One region of the Staphylococcus coagulans genome, then DNA from elsewhere that is predicted to be linked to it. Evidence: predicted binding sites of a transcription regulator. Region 1 holds the regulator's gene; the other holds the start of a gene.
The links. Region 1 encodes Rex, which represses fermentation and respiration genes when NADH is low (regulators of the CRP and FNR family bind a similar motif). Its sites were predicted from a motif close to TTGTGAAATATTTCACAA; they were not measured.
Positions count from the first base shown of each region.

Region 2: adhE (bifunctional acetaldehyde-CoA/alcohol dehydrogenase) is a predicted target of Rex. The motif match lies at 4,456-4,473, and genes of this name have one in related genera.

Region 1 is NZ_CP092966.1:907,892-916,434, forward strand. Features, by position in the region: gene ilvD (dihydroxy-acid dehydratase) at 1-380, opposite strand, end outside; gene tsaE (tRNA (adenosine(37)-N6)-threonylcarbamoyltransferase complex ATPase subunit type 1 TsaE) at 876-1,322, shown strand; gene tsaB (tRNA (adenosine(37)-N6)-threonylcarbamoyltransferase complex dimerization subunit type 1 TsaB) at 1,315-1,971, shown strand; gene rimI (ribosomal protein S18-alanine N-acetyltransferase) at 1,950-2,420, shown strand; gene tsaD (tRNA (adenosine(37)-N6)-threonylcarbamoyltransferase complex transferase subunit TsaD) at 2,413-3,441, shown strand; gene KM149_RS04150 (ABC-F family ATP-binding cassette domain-containing protein) at 3,890-5,833, opposite strand; gene KM149_RS04155 (redox-sensing transcriptional repressor Rex) at 5,986-6,624, shown strand; gene KM149_RS04160 (YeeE/YedE family protein) at 6,917-7,999, shown strand; gene KM149_RS04165 (sulfurtransferase TusA family protein) at 8,024-8,248, shown strand.
Region 2 is NZ_CP092966.1:232,950-241,492, reverse strand. Features, by position in the region: gene KM149_RS01065 (L-aspartate oxidase) at 1-828, opposite strand, end outside; gene KM149_RS01060 (cysteine desulfurase family protein) at 935-2,041, shown strand; gene KM149_RS01055 (transcription repressor NadR) at 2,028-2,555, shown strand; gene KM149_RS01050 (anion permease) at 2,790-4,208, opposite strand; gene adhE (bifunctional acetaldehyde-CoA/alcohol dehydrogenase) at 4,494-7,094, shown strand; gene KM149_RS01040 (HAD family hydrolase) at 7,262-7,936, opposite strand; gene KM149_RS01035 (VOC family protein) at 8,200-8,543, opposite strand, start outside.

The sequences.
Region 1 (8,543 bases):
CCAGGTGTGATTTTGTCACAGTTTGGAATGTAGAAGACACCATCGAACCAATGGGCATTGATAACTGTTTCAGCTGCATCTGCGATAATTTCTCGGCTTGGTAATGAATAGCGCATCCCAATATGGCCCATCGCAATGCCATCATCGACACCAATCGTATTAAATTCAAATGGAATGCCTCCCGCTTCTCTAATCGCTTCTTTGGCGATATCAGCTAATTCTCTTAAATGCACATGACCAGGAACAATATCGATATATGAATTACAAATAGCGATAAAAGGTTTGTTCATGTCAGTAGGGGATTTAATTTGTCCCGTCGCATGTAATAAACTTCTGGCCGGTGCTTGTTGGTCTCCTTTTTTAATCATGTCACTTCTCATCTGTATGGCCTCCCTTGATTTTTGAAAATAAAAAAAGATACGCCCCAATTGGTGTTGGGACGCATCTTTAAGTCCCATTCAATTAGAAATAGGACTTAAGCGATTAGTAAAATTTCTACTAATGCTCCAGTCCTGAGCGTAAAATTAAAATGACAATATTATTTTGTTGTGTATGTGTCATGCATGGATATGTTTTCATTGTCTAACGCTCCCTTCAAAATGAATGTGATGTATGTTAAATTAAATTGGTTTCATCAATTACGAGAATGAGAAAAATTTAGAATTTAGAGAATTGTCTAAAAATTACGTGTTATAAATTTAACCCATCTTTTCTTCTAAGTCAACAGTAAATGTAAAATTTTCTGAAAATAATCTTAAAATACAGTCAATAAAGCGTCATTCTTATTTCAAAGTAAATGTCAAGAATCAGATAAGGTCAAATAGAAAAAAATTTGTTACAATAGATAGGAAAATTAAGTCAGGAGTGCGGAAAGTATGAGAATAAAAAATATAGCAGAAATGCAGAGGTTCGCTAATTTACTGACACCACTTCTAAAAGCGCAAGATGTGTTGTTATTAGATGGTGATCTTGGCGCTGGTAAAACAACTTTAAGTCAATTTATCGGAAAAGCATTAGGGGTTAAACGTCACATCAGTTCACCGACCTTTAATATTATTAAGTCATATAAAGGAGACACCTTAAAATTTCATCATATGGATTGCTACCGACTTGAGAACTTCGATGAAGATTTAGGGTTTGATGAATTTTTTAATGACTACGCAGTTACAGTCGTTGAATGGAGTACGTTTATTAAAGATTATTTACCGGATGCGTTTTTAAAAATTAACATTAAAGTAATCAATGAAGATGAACGAGAAATCGAACTCGAGGCAAAAGGTCAACATTTTGAAGAAATCAAGGAGCAAATAATACATGTATAGTTTACTTATAAATAGCGCGAATCAACCTTTATCAGTTGCTGTTTTACAAGATGGCAAAGTTTTAGTAACACATACAACGACGGTTAAACGCAATCATTCTATACAATTAATGCCATTAATCGAGTTTTTACTTGTACAATGTGAACTTAAAGCAAAAGATTTAGATGAAATTATTGTGGCAGAAGGGCCAGGCTCTTATACAGGATTGCGTATTGGTGTCACTACAGCTAAAACATTAGCGTACACTTTAGGCATTCAGTTATATGGTGTCTCTTCATTAAAGGCAATTGCAGCGAATATTGAATACTCAGATGCCTATATTATCCCAATCATTGATGCCCGAAGAGGGAACGTCTTTGCTGGGGTTTATCAATGGCAAGGTCAACAGTTAGTCGCTGTCATGGAAGATCAACATATTGCCTTATCTCAATTAATTACACAATGGTCTAACAAAGAGAATGTTATCTTTATAGGTGATGATGTCACACATTTCACAAATGAACTTGAAGGATACCAATGTAACGCAGAACCGCCTAGAGCAGATAAAATGTATCGATATAAAGGTGAACCACGTGAGATTCATACGTTTGTACCGCAATATTTAAAGTTATCGGAGGCAGAACAAAATTGGATGGATCAACAGAAATAAAAGAGAAACTTCAAATAAGACATATGATGCTTGAAGATGTTCCAGCTGTTTTTGATCTTGAACAGATAAGCTTTAAAAAGAGTTCGTGGACGATTGATGCGTTTTATTATGAATTGGAGCAAAATCATTTTGCCCATTATTTTGTTGTAGAGTTCGAAGATAAAATAATCGGTTACCTAGGCTTATGGATTGTTGTTGACCAAGCCCAAATTACAACAGTTGCTATTGATCCGGACTATAGAGATTACGGATTAGGTCAATTATTATTAAAATATGTTATTAATTTTGCGTCTTCAATCGCAACGGTAATGAGTTTGGAAGTGCGTGAAGATAATCATGTCGCGCAGCATGTTTATCAAAAACTTGGTTTTGAATATGGCGGTAAAAGAAAAAATTATTACGGTGATGGAGAGGATGCGTTAGTCATGTGGGTGAGTTTAAATGACTGAGAATACAACGATTTTGGCACTTGAGACAAGTTGTGATGAAACAAGTGTCAGTGTAATAGAAAACGGAACAAAAATTTTAAGTAATAGTGTGTTAAGTCAAATTGACAGTCATAAACGATTTGGCGGTGTTGTCCCTGAGGTCGCAAGTCGTCATCATGTTGAAAATATAACATTAATCATTGAAGATGCATTGCAACAAGCAGACAAATCAATGGACCAGATTGATGCAGTGGCTGTAACGCAAGGCCCAGGTCTTATTGGTGCGTTACTTGTGGGTGTCAATGCTGCTAAGTCACTAGCTTTTGCTAATGATAAACCACTTATACCTGTCCATCATATTGCGGGGCACGTGTATGCGAACCAACTTGGAACAGGATTGAAATTCCCATTAATTGCATTAATTGTTTCGGGTGGACATACGGAGCTTGTCTATATGAAAGATCATTTACAATTTGAGATTATTGGTGAAACACGAGATGATGCAGTAGGCGAAGCTTATGATAAAGTCGCACGAACAATTGGTTTACCTTATCCCGGAGGCCCAGCGGTTGATCGATTAGCAACGCAAGGTGAGGACACATATCAATTTCCTCGTGTATGGTTGGAGCCTGAGAGTTATGATTTTAGCTTTAGTGGTTTGAAAAGTGCAGTGATTAATAAATTGCACAATCTAAAGCAAAAAGGTGAGCAAGTGATTCCTGAAAATGTTGCGACAAGTTTTCAAAACAGCGTAGTGGAAGTGCTCGTTGGAAAAGCAATGCGTGCTTGTGAAGATTACAATGTTAAACAGTTGATAGTAGCTGGAGGTGTAGCAAGTAACAAAGGGCTTCGTAAAGCTTTAGAACAAGCTACGCGTGAAATAGGCATAGAACTCGCTATTCCAGAACCACGTCTATGTACGGATAATGCCGCAATGATTGGAGCAGCAGCTCATTATATTTATGAAAAAGGAATTCGGGGCGACATGGCTTTAAATGGTAAAAGCAGTATGGATATTGAAATGTATTTAGATCATGAATAATGAATGTTGCACGTTTTTAAACAGCAACCTTATTTTGAGGGTGAGACAACGAAATCAAACGATTTCTGTCTCTCCTTTTTATGTCAAAAGAAAAGTGATATATTCTAATCACCATTAAAATTTAGATGCTTGTCTATATAGATGTATAACTATAAACAACTTAAATCTTCACATTTTAAGCTCACTTTTCTGATTGAGCAAAAGTCAATAGAGAACATGCGTACTTATGCACAAGTTGTTAAGAACCTGTGCATAACATTGGCGTAAAATCGGGGATAAGTTGTATATAATTGTGCATAAGGATAGAATATTCTAGCTTTTAACTTGTGGATAATGTGGATAACTTTGTGGATAGTTGGTGTTATGCTATTTCATATGTGGACGAAATGTAAACAGTAGGTGATTAAAAAAATAAACCGAGTAGAAAATTTTACTCGGTTTACTTCATTTAATCTTCATATTCAGTTAACAAAAGTTGTAATTCTTCCCAGTTTGTCATCACTTGTTCTAATGCTTGTTCGATTTTTTGACGTTCTTCAGCTAGAGATTGTGTTTTTTCGAAATCATTAATGACAGCTTCATCTGTCATTTGTAAATCAATCGCTGCAATCTTGTCTTCTAACTCAGAAATTTGGCTTTCGTCACTTTCAATCTGGCGCTCTATTTTACGCTTTTCACGACGAAGCGTCTTTTGATCTTGATAAGTCGTTGGCTGAGTACTTGAATCTACTTCTAACGTCGCTTGATTTTGTTGGTTATCATATGCAGCAAGTGCTTGTTGTTGCTCTAACTTTTCCAAATAGTATTGATAATCCCCTAAATAAAGCGTGCCACCTTTTTCGTTTAAATCAAAAATTCGATTCGCCAATTGGTTGATAAAATAGCGGTCATGCGAAACAAAAATGAGTGTCCCTTGGAAATGTTTTAAAGCTTGCTCTAACATCTCTTTAGAATCAATGTCTAAGTGGTTTGTCGGTTCGTCTAATATGAGCACATTGTTACGTTCTAACATGAGTAATGCCAATTGCAAGCGTGCTTTTTCACCGCCTGATAAATCATTGATGACTTTTAATACGTCATCTTGCGTAAATAAAAAGCGTCCTAAAACGGCACGCACATCTTTTTCAGGCATTTGACGATATTGGTCCCACACAAAATTCAAAATAGTTTTGTTTGAACGAAATTCTGCTTGTTTTTGATCATAGTAGCCAATTTTAAGATTTGCACCATCAATCACTTGCCCCGATAAAGGTGGAAGGCGTTTGGCTAAAGTTTTAATTAAAGTAGATTTACCTATCCCATTAGGACCGATAATACCGATATGATCCCCTTTGTTGATTTCAAATTGTATGGGTTGCGTAATAGGGGAGACATATCCAATCGTTAAATCTTGAATGTGCATGACATCATTTCCAGTATTGCGATCAAAATCAAATTGAATGTTCGCACTTCTAGCGTCTAACATCGGCTTTTCAAGGCGTTCCATTTTTTCTAAAACTTTTCTACGGCTTTTAGCCATACCACTCGTGGAAGCACGTGTAATGTTTTTTTCCACAAAAGTTTCAAGACGTTTAATTTCATTTTGTTGTCTTTCATATTCAGCTAAACGCTTTTGATAATATTGATCTCTTAATTCGATAAATTTAGCGTAATTTCCGACATAATGTTTAACTTCACCTAATGAAACATCGTAAATTTGAGTTACGATTTTATCTAAAAAGAATCGGTCGTGTGAAATAATAACGATAGCGCCTTTGAAATATTTTAAATAATCTTCTAGCCATTCTGTTGTGGCCATATCTAAATGGTTCGTCGGCTCATCTAAAAGAAGGAGATCAGGTTCGCTTAATAACATTTGTGCTAATGACAGACGTGTTTTTTGTCCGCCGCTAAAATCATTAATCGGACGATGATAATCTGCTTCACTAAAATCCAGTCCATTTAAAACAGTTTTAATTTTACTTTCATATTGATAGCCTTCAAGCTGTTCAAATTCATTTGAGAGCTTTTCATATTGATCAATATGCGTTTTATATTCTACTGACTCATACATATCCGCATGAGCTGCAAGCCAATCGGTTTCAACTTTCATACGCTCTGAGATGGATTGAACATGCGCAAACGGTTTGGCCATTTCTTCGAAGACTGTGTTTTGGGTATTTAATGTCATTTGTTGTGTCAAATAGCCTAATTTCAAGCCTTTGATTTTAGAGATATGGCCGGAATCATAGTTTTCAACACCAGCGATGATTTTCATCAATGTTGATTTACCCGCACCGTTACGTCCTACAATGCCAATTCGTTCGCCGGTTTTTACTTCAAAGTTGACGTCTTCAAAAATCTCTTCACCATCAAACGATTTGGTGACGTGACTTAATTGCATTAAAATCATATGGCATGCTCCTTTCATTCTTAATTATTGTACAATAAACGCAATATGTATCAAGCACTTAATGTTTTCATAACCATAAAATTAAGTTATAATTATTATCACATACTATGTATATGAGTGCACGCATAAGAAAGACTACGGAGGACTTTAAAATGGGAAAAGAAAGCAATAAAATTCCTAGAGCGACCTTAAAACGTCTCCCTTTATATTACCGATTTGTCAATATTTTAAAGGCTAAAGGTGAAGATCGTGTGAATTCAAAAGCGATAAGTGAAGGCTTAAATATAGATTCTGCAACAATTCGCCGAGATTTTTCATATTTTGGAGAGCTTGGGAAAAAAGGTTATGGTTACAATATTGATAGTCTATTGGAATTCTTCAAATCTGAGTTAAGCGATTCTGATGAAATCAAAATAGGCATTGTTGGCGTAGGGAATTTAGGTAAGGCACTAATCACTTATAACTTTTCAATTCACGATGATATGACCATTACTGAAGCCTTTGATATCAGTGAGGAAATCATTGGTACACAAGTGGGTGATGTGACGGTAAAATCAATGGACGAGATAAAAAGTACCGTTGAAGCTGAAGCGTTAGAAGTCATTATTATTGCTACACCAGGAAGAGTAGCACAAGAAGTGGCCGATGCACTTGTAGATGCAGGTGTGAAAGGAATACTTAATTTTACACCGAAACGTGTGCACGTACCTCAATCTGTACAAGTACATCAAATTGATTTAGGTGTGGAATTACAATCATTATTATTCTTTATGAAAAATTATAATGGTTAACCTTTTATGAAAATTATCCATACATACAAAAAGATTTGTTTGGATGAACTGTAAATTAAAACATAGCACTATGAAGAGAGTATAAAAGTCTAATGATAATATTAGATTTTATACTCTTTTTTTATTGCGCATAGGTCAGTTCTAAAGCATGTATGTTTAAATATACAAATGTATTCAAATGAACTTGAGAAAAAATATATGTTTTTATATTTATTTTTAAAATGTACTTGAAAAATAAGGTCTTATTTTTTATAATACCTATAATGTTAATCGGATATAGGGGGTAGGAATATTGATTTGGACCGTGATAAGTGGATTGATTGTGGGAAGTTTACTTGGTTTCGTAATGCAACGTACGCGTTTTTGTTTGACGGGTGGCTTTAGAGATATGTATGTTCAAAAAAATAATAAGATGTTTTATGCGTTGCTTATTGCGATTAATATCCAAGCTATTGGCTTATATATATTAACTTCATTGGGTGTTATCACGATAGATAATGGGACATTTCCAATTGTAGGAACGATTGTTGGATCATTTATTTTTGGTATTGGGATTGTACTCGCAGGAGGTTGTGCCACTGGGACATGGTATCGTGCAGGGGAAGGTTTAATTGGCAGTTGGATTGCACTTTTCATGTATGCACTATTTGCAGCAATCTCTAAATATGGCGTTCTGTTACCACTGAAAGATACAATTAATCAACAAACCGTTTATGAAGCGGATATGGCGACATCTACAGGGGTACCAAGTTGGATATGGTTAATCTTATTAACTGGTGTTACGCTATTTTTGGTTATGACCACGTTGAAAAAGCCAAAATCAAAAATCGCTATACCAAAATTAAAACCACGCTATACTGGGGTACGTCACTTTTTATTTGAAAAGCGATTTCATCCTTTTGTTGCAGCGATTGCGATAGGTTTCATTGCACTTATCGCTTGGCCAATGAGTATTTCAACAGGAAGAGAAGGTGGGCTAGGCATTACGACACCATCTGCGAACTTAATCGCCTTTTTAACAACAGGAAATGTTTCTTTCATTGACTGGGGTGTTTTCCTCGTTTTAGGTATTTTTGTAGGATCGTATATTGCAGCACGTGGTTCAAGAGAATTTAAATGGCGTTTACCAGATATTAAAACAATACGTAATAGTGTTATTGGTGGTGCATGTATGGGATTTGGTGCAGCGCTCGCAGGTGGATGCTCAATAGGTAATGGTTTAGTTGCAACTGCTGCATTGTCATGGCAAGGTTGGATAGCTTTAGTGGCTATGATTTTAGGGACATGGTTTATGAGCCATTTCTTATTTGTGAAACCTTTAAAAGCAGCGCGTCAACAACAAACGCATACATCACCACAATCTGTTAATATTTAAAAATGAAACGAAAGGAGCTTCACAATGTTATATGAACTCGGTACAGTGGGCATGGTTTGTCCATTTCCTTTAATTGAAGCACAGAAAAAGATGGAGGAATTAGCACTAGGCGATGAACTGAAAATTGACTTTGACTGTACACAAGCCACAGAGGCTATTCCCAATTGGGCAGCAGAGCAAAACTATCCAGTGACTGAATTTGAACAAATAGATTATGCGTCTTGGACGATTACGGTTCAAAAGGCGTAAATGATAGCACGTTCAATAATAATTGAATAATTTATATGGTATAAAGCAGTTGAGGTATATCTCAGCTGCTTTTTGTACGATATCATATTTTAAAATATTAAGATAAAGCAATATAAAAGAGTCTAAGGTCTTAATTTTAGGACATGCTTAAACATTTTTATGATAAAATAGCTACTGAGATCATATGGAGGAGCTAAGATGGGGACAGCTTACTTTTCCAATGCAAATTAAAATCATGATGCTCAAACGTAGCGTCTTTTTTATTTTTACATAACTCTAACGTGTTTAACGCGTC
Region 2 (8,543 bases), 670 kb from region 1:
ACGACTCGTCACATCTCGAGGTGCCAAACTTTTCATAGGGTGGATATCATCCATGAATGCAACATTCTCATCATTGATTAACACGCCTCCCGCGCCACGTACAGCTTCTGAGACGAGACCATAAGCTTGATCAGGTGTCCCTAGCAATGTTGGGTGAAATTGAATCATCTCCATACTTTCTAGTGTCAATTGATGACGTAAAGCAATCACAGCACCGGTCGCCACACTCTCAGACACATTCGAATGTGTTGTAAAAACATTACTCACACCTCCAGATGCAAATACCACAGCATCTGCTTCAATCGTGCGCTGGATTTGATTTTCATCGATAGCTAAAACGCCACACACTTCATTATGACTATTTTTGACAAGGTCGATGACTTCCATCGCTTCGTGTATTGTGAAACGTGGATGACTCAAATGATGCACCATATGTTGCGCGATGTAATAACCTGTCTGGTCCCCACCAGCATGTAAAATTCTAGGTTTCTGATGTGCGCCTTCCATACCATAAAGCAAGTGTTGCATTTCGTCTCTATCAAACGGCAAACCTTCATCTATCAACTGTTCGATAAGCGGATAACTTTGTTGGATGACCGTTTTAAGCATGTGAAGATCTCCCATTTGCGCCCCTGCTTCAAATGTATCACGTGCATGCTGTTCACCTTGATCTTCTTCATATTTTGAAAAACAAATGCCTCCTTGTGCAAAGTAACTATTATTTTGACTCAGACGGTCTTTAGTGACACAAATCACTTCAATGTCTGACTTCAAAGCGCGTATGAATGATAAAGCTGCAATACCACTACCGACAATAATAACACGCAATTTATTTACACCTCTGTTTACACTAATATATACATATATGTTAACATTTATATACGCACTGATTTTGTCACAAAAAAACGATAAATGCAAGTGGAGGAAAAAAATAATGATTTATTTAGACAATGCGTCGACAACTAAACCTGATTCTGAAGTGCTATCGCTCTATCAAGAAGCACAAGCCTCAATGTACTTTAATAGCGAAAGTCTACACATTGGCGGAGAAATGATAAAAGAAACACTCCATTCATGTCGGACTTATATTCAACGCTACTTTAATACGACGAAAGAGATACTTTTTACGACAAGCGGTTCACACGCCAACTTAATCGCGATACAAAATTATTTAACGTCACACAAACAAGGGACCGTCGTGGTCTCCCCTTATGAGCACCCTTCTATATGGGCTGCACTTGCGCAATACGAACCTCAAATTACGGTCGTTCAAATGCCATTAAACGACCAAGCTGAAATTAATATCGCTGCGCTCGAACAGTTGCTCAATCAAGACACTTTATTAGTCATCGCACAGCACGTGAATTCTGAGACAGGCTACATCTTACCTATTGAAGCGATAGCGACACTGGCACATCAGTACCATATTCCTTTTCATGTGGACGGTGTTCAAGCCGTACATAAGATTGAACGCACATCACTCGATCAAATCTGTACTTCCTATTCGTTTTCTGGGCATAAATTCCATGGGACAAAAGGGAGCGGTGTAGTCGCCATGTCTCATGCTTATGTCCGTCCTTTAAATCAACACTATTTTCATGAACAGGGAACACGTAATGGTACACTAGACTTGCCTAGTATTCTTGCGCTGACGAAAGCTTTGACCTTAACGTCGCATTTCGACCATTTACAACGTCTCCACCACTATGCAAAACAGCGCGCTGAAATGATTGGTTTCACAGTCTTAACGTTCACACAGCAAGCACCCCATATTTTAGGTTTAATGACACCTCACTTTGAAGGTCAATGGTTAATGCAGTCACTGTCTAGTCGGAATATATGCATTTCCACTGGAACAGCCTGTGGTCATGGGGTATTATTGAGTCAAGGCCTGATTCATAAAATCCAACATGACCAACTACAACCTGATCAATATATTAGAATTTCATTTTCAAAAGAAACGACAATCGATGAAATTGATCAGTGCTTTAGTCAAATTGATCATATTTTTAAAGGGGTGCCCACCAATGAGTCCAGCTGAAAAAAGACGCAAAAAAATAGTCGAGCTTCTTAAACAATCGGATAGACCCATTAAAGGCGGGGATCTGAGTGAAATGTTTGACGTTTCTCGACAAATTATTGTTAAAGATATTTCTCACTTAAAAACACAAGATTATCCTATTCACTCTACTAGCAAAGGTTATTTCTTCAATGATAAACCTCAAGGTAGGCCGTTTAAACGTGTCATCATGTGTGAGCATGACCACACGCAAATCGAAAAAGAATTAACATCCATTGTTGAAAATGGTGCCATGATTGATAATGTCTCTGTCGAACACCCTATTTACGGTACGATTCAAGCTGAATTGATGATTGAATCCATTGAAAACATTCAATCCTTTGTTGAGGATATGGCAAAATATCAAGGCACAATGTTAGCAGAATTAACAGACTTGATTCATTTGCATACCATTTCAGCAGATTCCGAAAAAATACTTGATAATGCCGTTCGAGACTTACAACAACAAGGTTTTATCGTTGACGTTCAATCATAATAAAAGATGACGCATTGATGATATACGCTCAAAATAAAACCATCATGAGTTGTCACAACTTCAAACACGCGTTGTAGCTCACTTATCTATAAAAAATATGCTCCTTTCAAAGTTTCCATGCTTTCAATGTCCACTTTGAAAAGAGCATATTTTCATTTTCAAGCTCATTAAGCTCGAGGCATCAGCTGAAGACACATCTTCAAGTGCTGTATGATGGGTATCGTAAGCCTCAACTTACATAATGCCAATCAGTTTCATCCAAAGCGAGCCAATACCTAACCAAATGATAAAATAAACAATACTTAATATAAAGTTCATCGTCCACCAACGCTGTTGACTGACATAGCCTGATGCAAAAAGAATAGGTGCAGGCCCACTACTATAATGCGTTGTGGATGCAAGTAAGTTACCAAAAAAGCCAAGCATCAAAGCACTGAACAATGGTGGCGCACCCGCTGCTATTGCGACACCCAATAACGCTGCGTACATCGCACTGACGTGTGCGGTCGCACTTGCAAATAGATAATGTGAATAAAAATAGAAAATGACTAAAATTACCAATACAATCGGCCAACTGAGTCCACCTAAGCTGTGCGCGATCGCATGACTCAACCAAGGAATGAAGCCTAATTCATTCAATTGACCAGCCATAAGTACCAGTACTGAGAACCATATTAAAGTATTCCATGCCCCGGTTTCATTAAGAATATCTTTCCAATTCAACACACCTGTTAAAAGTAATAAAGATAATGCAATAAAAGCAGTGAGTGTTGTATCAATATGCACAAAACTTCCAATAATCCACTGAACAAGCGCAATTAAGAAAATTCCGATCATAAACTTTTCTTGTAATGCGATATTCCCCATTTTTTCTAATTCTTTTTCCGCCCAACTTTTGGCGTTTGGTGTTTCTTTAATCGTTGGGGGATAGATTTTATAAATTATAAACGGCACAACAATTAAAGAAATCAAACCCGGTACTAAAGCGGCTAAAAACCAATTCATCCATGTAATTTGTACTTTAGCTGTACTCTCTGCAAGATTCTGTGCTAATGGGTTACCGGCCATAGCTGTTAAAAACATTGCTGCTGTAATCAAATTACCTTGGAACTCTGTAAAAATAAGAAAAGCCCCCATTTTGCGCTCCGTATGATCTTTCGGCGACGAACCAAATGATTTCGATAAGGATTTAATGATGGGATACATAATTCCACCTGCACGTGCAGTATTACTCGGCGTCGCTGGTGCCAAAATCAAATCCACACCGACTAATGAATAGGCTAAGCCGAGTGTTTTCTTACCAAATATTTTAACAAAATGTAATGCGATTCGTTGTCCTAGCCCTGTTTTCACAAAACCCCTTGAAATAAAAAACGCAATCGCAATCAACCAAATGCTATTGTTGCCAAACCCTTGCACAGCCGTTTTCATATCAACAATGCCACAAGCGACCATCAGTGTAAAACCGATAATTGAAACAGCGCCAATCGGCATCGGCTGTGTAATACAAGCAATAATCGTTGCTACGAAAATCGCCAACATATACCACGCTTGAGGATCCACTGCATCAGGCTTGAAAGGCATCAACACCCAAATCAATAAACCTACCACAATTGGAATAATAAATTTATGATACTTTACATTATTTTCCATAACCATCTTCCTTTTATTTTTTTAAATGATTATTATATACCAATAGTAACATAGCCCGTTCTCATAAATAAATCGACACTCTTAAAATATTCACAGTTTTTTAACAAATATAAAATTAAGAATAAAAGTGCTTATATTCTAACGTTTTTCTATACATATTATAATAATAATTCACTGATTTTCTATTAAAAATTTATTTTCTTTATATGAAAAACCTTTACCTTTTTATAAGAGTATACTATAATGATTGTGAAATTATTCACAATATAGTGGGAGGTATTCAATATGACTATAGTAGTAAAAGAACAGAAACAAGAAACAGATGTTTTTGAAATGATTCATCTGCTGGCTCAAAACGGCCAAGCTGCCCTTGAAGGACTCTCAAAAAAATCACAGGCTGAAATTGATCACATCGTTCATGAAATGAGCATGGCTGCGGTGGATCAACATATGGCACTTGCTCGCCATGCTTGTGAAGAAACAGGACGTGGTGTATACGAAGACAAAGCCATTAAAAACCTCTATGCATCTGAGTATATTTGGAACTCCATTAAAGATGATCAAACTGTCGGTATCATTGATCAAGATGACCAAAGAGGTTTGACATATGTCGCTGAACCTGTCGGCATCATTTGTGGGGTAACACCAACAACTAACCCAACATCAACGACTATCTTTAAAGCAATCATAGCGATTAAAACAGGTAACCCGATCATCTTCGCTTTCCACCCAAGTGCACAACAATCTTCAAAAGCAGCAGCCAAAGTTGTTTTAGAAGCAGCCATCCGTGCCGGCGCACCTGAACATTGTATTCAATGGATTGAACATCCATCAGTTGAAGCAACAAAACAATTAATGAACCATGAAAGCATCGCATTAGTATTGGCTACAGGTGGTTCTGGAATGGTTAAATCTGCTTACTCAACAGGTAAACCTGCTTTAGGTGTTGGACCAGGTAACGTCCCTGCTTATGTTGAAAAATCCGCTAAAATTAAACGTGTTGTCAACGATATCATCGGTTCTAAAACTTTTGATAATGGAATGATTTGTGCATCAGAACAAGCCGCAATAGTAGATAAAGACATCTATCAAGAAGTTAAAAAAGAATTCGAAGCACATCAATGTTATTTTGTGAAAAATAATGAGCTCAAAAAATTAGAAGCAGCTGTGATGAAGGAAGACCGCTCTGCAGTGCGCCCTGACATCGTAGGACGTCCAGCTGTAAAAATTGCTGAAATGGCTGGAATTAAAGTACCGGAAGGCACAAAAATGTTAATCGCTGAACTAAAAGGTGTCGGTGAAGACTATCCTTTATCAAAAGAAAAACTCTCACCTGTACTTGCTATGGTCAAAGCCACTTCAACAGAGCACGCCTTTGATTTATGTGAAGCAATGCTACATTTAGGTGGCTTAGGTCATACAGCTGTCATTCATACTGAAGATGAACAACTCCAAGAAAAATTTGGTCTTAGAATGAAAGCTTGTCGTATTCTTGTAAATACACCATCATCTGCTGGAGGTATTGGTGATATGTATAATGAATTAATTCCTTCCTTAACTTTAGGTTGTGGTTCATATGGTAAAAACTCAGTTTCCCATAACGTTTCTGCAACAGACTTAATTAATATTAAAACGATTTCAAAACGCCGCAACAATATGCAATGGGTAAAATTGCCACCAAAAGTTTATTTTGAACAAAATTCACTTCTTTATTTAGCTGAAATGGATAAAGTAGAGCGCGTTGTGATCATTTGTGACCCAGGTATGGTGGAATTCGGCTATACATCTTTAGTGGAAGGCGTCCTCAGACGTAGAAAAATTGAACCTCAAATTAAAGTATTCAGTGAAGTTGAACCGAACCCTTCTACAGATACTGTATATAGCGGTCTCGATATGATTACAACTTTTAAACCAGATACAATCATTGCGCTTGGTGGGGGTTCTGCAATGGATGCTGCGAAAGCAATGTGGATGTTCTTTGAGCACCCAGAAACATCTTTCTTTGGCGCTAAACAAAAATTCTTAGACATACGTAAACGTACGTATAAAATTGGAAAACCTGAAAACACAAAATTCATTTGTATTCCTACAACTTCAGGCACAGGTTCAGAAGTGACACCATTTGCTGTTATCACAGATAGTGAAACACATGTGAAATACCCTCTCGCTGACTATGCGCTTACACCAGACATTGCAATTGTTGACCCACAATTTGTAATGAGTGTGCCAAAAAGTGTAACAGCAGATACAGGGATGGACGTTTTAACACATGCCATTGAATCTTATGTATCTGTTATGGCATCTGATTATACAAGAGGTTTAAGCTTACAAGCGATTAAACTTACTTTTGAATATTTAAAATCATCTGTCGAAAAAGGTGATAAAATTTCAAGAGAAAAAATGCATAACGCTTCAACAATGGCAGGTATGGCATTTGCCAATGCATTTTTAGGTATCTCTCACTCAATTGCACATAAAATCGGTGGAGAATATCACATTCCACACGGACGTACGAATGCAATCTTATTGCCACATGTTATTCGCTATAATGCTAGAGATCCGCAAAAACATACCCTTTTCCCTAAATACGAATTTTTCAGAGCGGATACAGACTATGCAGACATCGCTAAATTCTTAGGACTCAAAGGGGATACAACAGAAGAACTTGTGGAAGCACTGGCTACGGCTGTCTATGAGTTAGGTCATTCAGTCGGAATAAAAATGAACTTAAAATCACAAGGTGTGACAGAAGAAGTACTCAATGCAACGATTGATCGTATGGCTGAATTATCTTACGAAGACCAATGTACAACTGCCAATCCAAAAGAACCTTTAATCAGTGAACTGAAAGGTATCATTCAAGCCGCTTATGATTGTGAAGCATAACGATTTTTCAGCATCACCTATTCAAATTTAAAATTCGGGGCGCCTGGGACATCGCTACACCTTTATCCGTAAACGACTCTTAACCCTCATAAAACCAATGAGGGACGCAGCCCAATTCAACTATACCCAAACTGCATTGTCCCGGGCGCCCCATTATTGTCGATGTATCAATTATCTTGCGCATATATATGTTTTTTTATAAATGATAAAATGCTACTCATATCTTTTAAAATATAATCAGCTCTATTTTGATTTACAGGCATTCTTTCTTCTTTATAAGCAATCGTTTTTATAAATGCATTTTTAGATGCTTCTATTCCATAATGGGAATCCTCAATAACAATGACTTCTGAGCTTTCTAATTTTAAATAATCTAAAGCAGTGATATATATTTCAGGATTTGGTTTTGATTCTGAGAAATCTTCACCACTAACAACTAAATCGAAATAATCTAATATTTCGCACTCATTCAAAACATTTCTAATGCGTTTTTTGGTTGAAGAAGAAACAACTGCCAACTTTATATTATGTGATTTAGCCCATTCTAATAAATTAATCATTTCTTTCCTGAACAAATTTTTATATGATATTTCATTGTGATGCTTTTCTTCCAATTCTGTGTACTCTTTTTTAATTGACTCTATAGGTTCAGTGTAATCTAAGTATTCTGCCATTTTAGAGAAAAGTCTATTATACGATAAACCAACTAATTCCGAAAAATAACTATAATCCTTGCTCTTTAGCTCTGGTTTTTTGGATTTTAAATAATTAATTTGCAGGTCATAATCTATAATTTCAGTATCTACTATGACACCATCCATATCAAAAATAATAGCTTGCAATAAAATCACCTCTCATTATTTTAAATCACTTATATCATATGATATATAGTTTGGTTCAGTCTTAAATATATTATTTCTAAATCAATTCAGGACTATCTTTTCAATATCTTCAATATTCATTTTAAGTTTAACAAAATAGATTTTTATTTCAAAGTTTCTTTAGAATTCAAACGGATGAATATCGATTACAAATTAAATAAAAAATCCGAGACTTTTCCCATTAGGTTAAAAAGCCTCGGATTTTAAATACTACAATCTAATCGTTAATCTAATTCTGGTAATTTTGAAACTAATGCTTCACGGTTTGCTTCAAATTGTGGTGGTAACATTAATTTTTGACCTAATTGATCTTTAGGTTCATCACGGTCGAAACCTGGTCCAACAGTCGCAAATTCAAAAATGATATGACCACGTTCTTTAGTGTAAACTGCTTTAAAATAATTTCTATCTTTTACTTCAGTCACGTGGTAACCTTCGCCCACTAAATAGTTTTGCCAATCTTTTTGTACATTTTCATCATCCACAGACCACGCGATGTGATGTACTGTGCCTACACCCCATCGACCTTCTCTCATTGGTGTTTTTGGAATAATGATATGATGTTTGA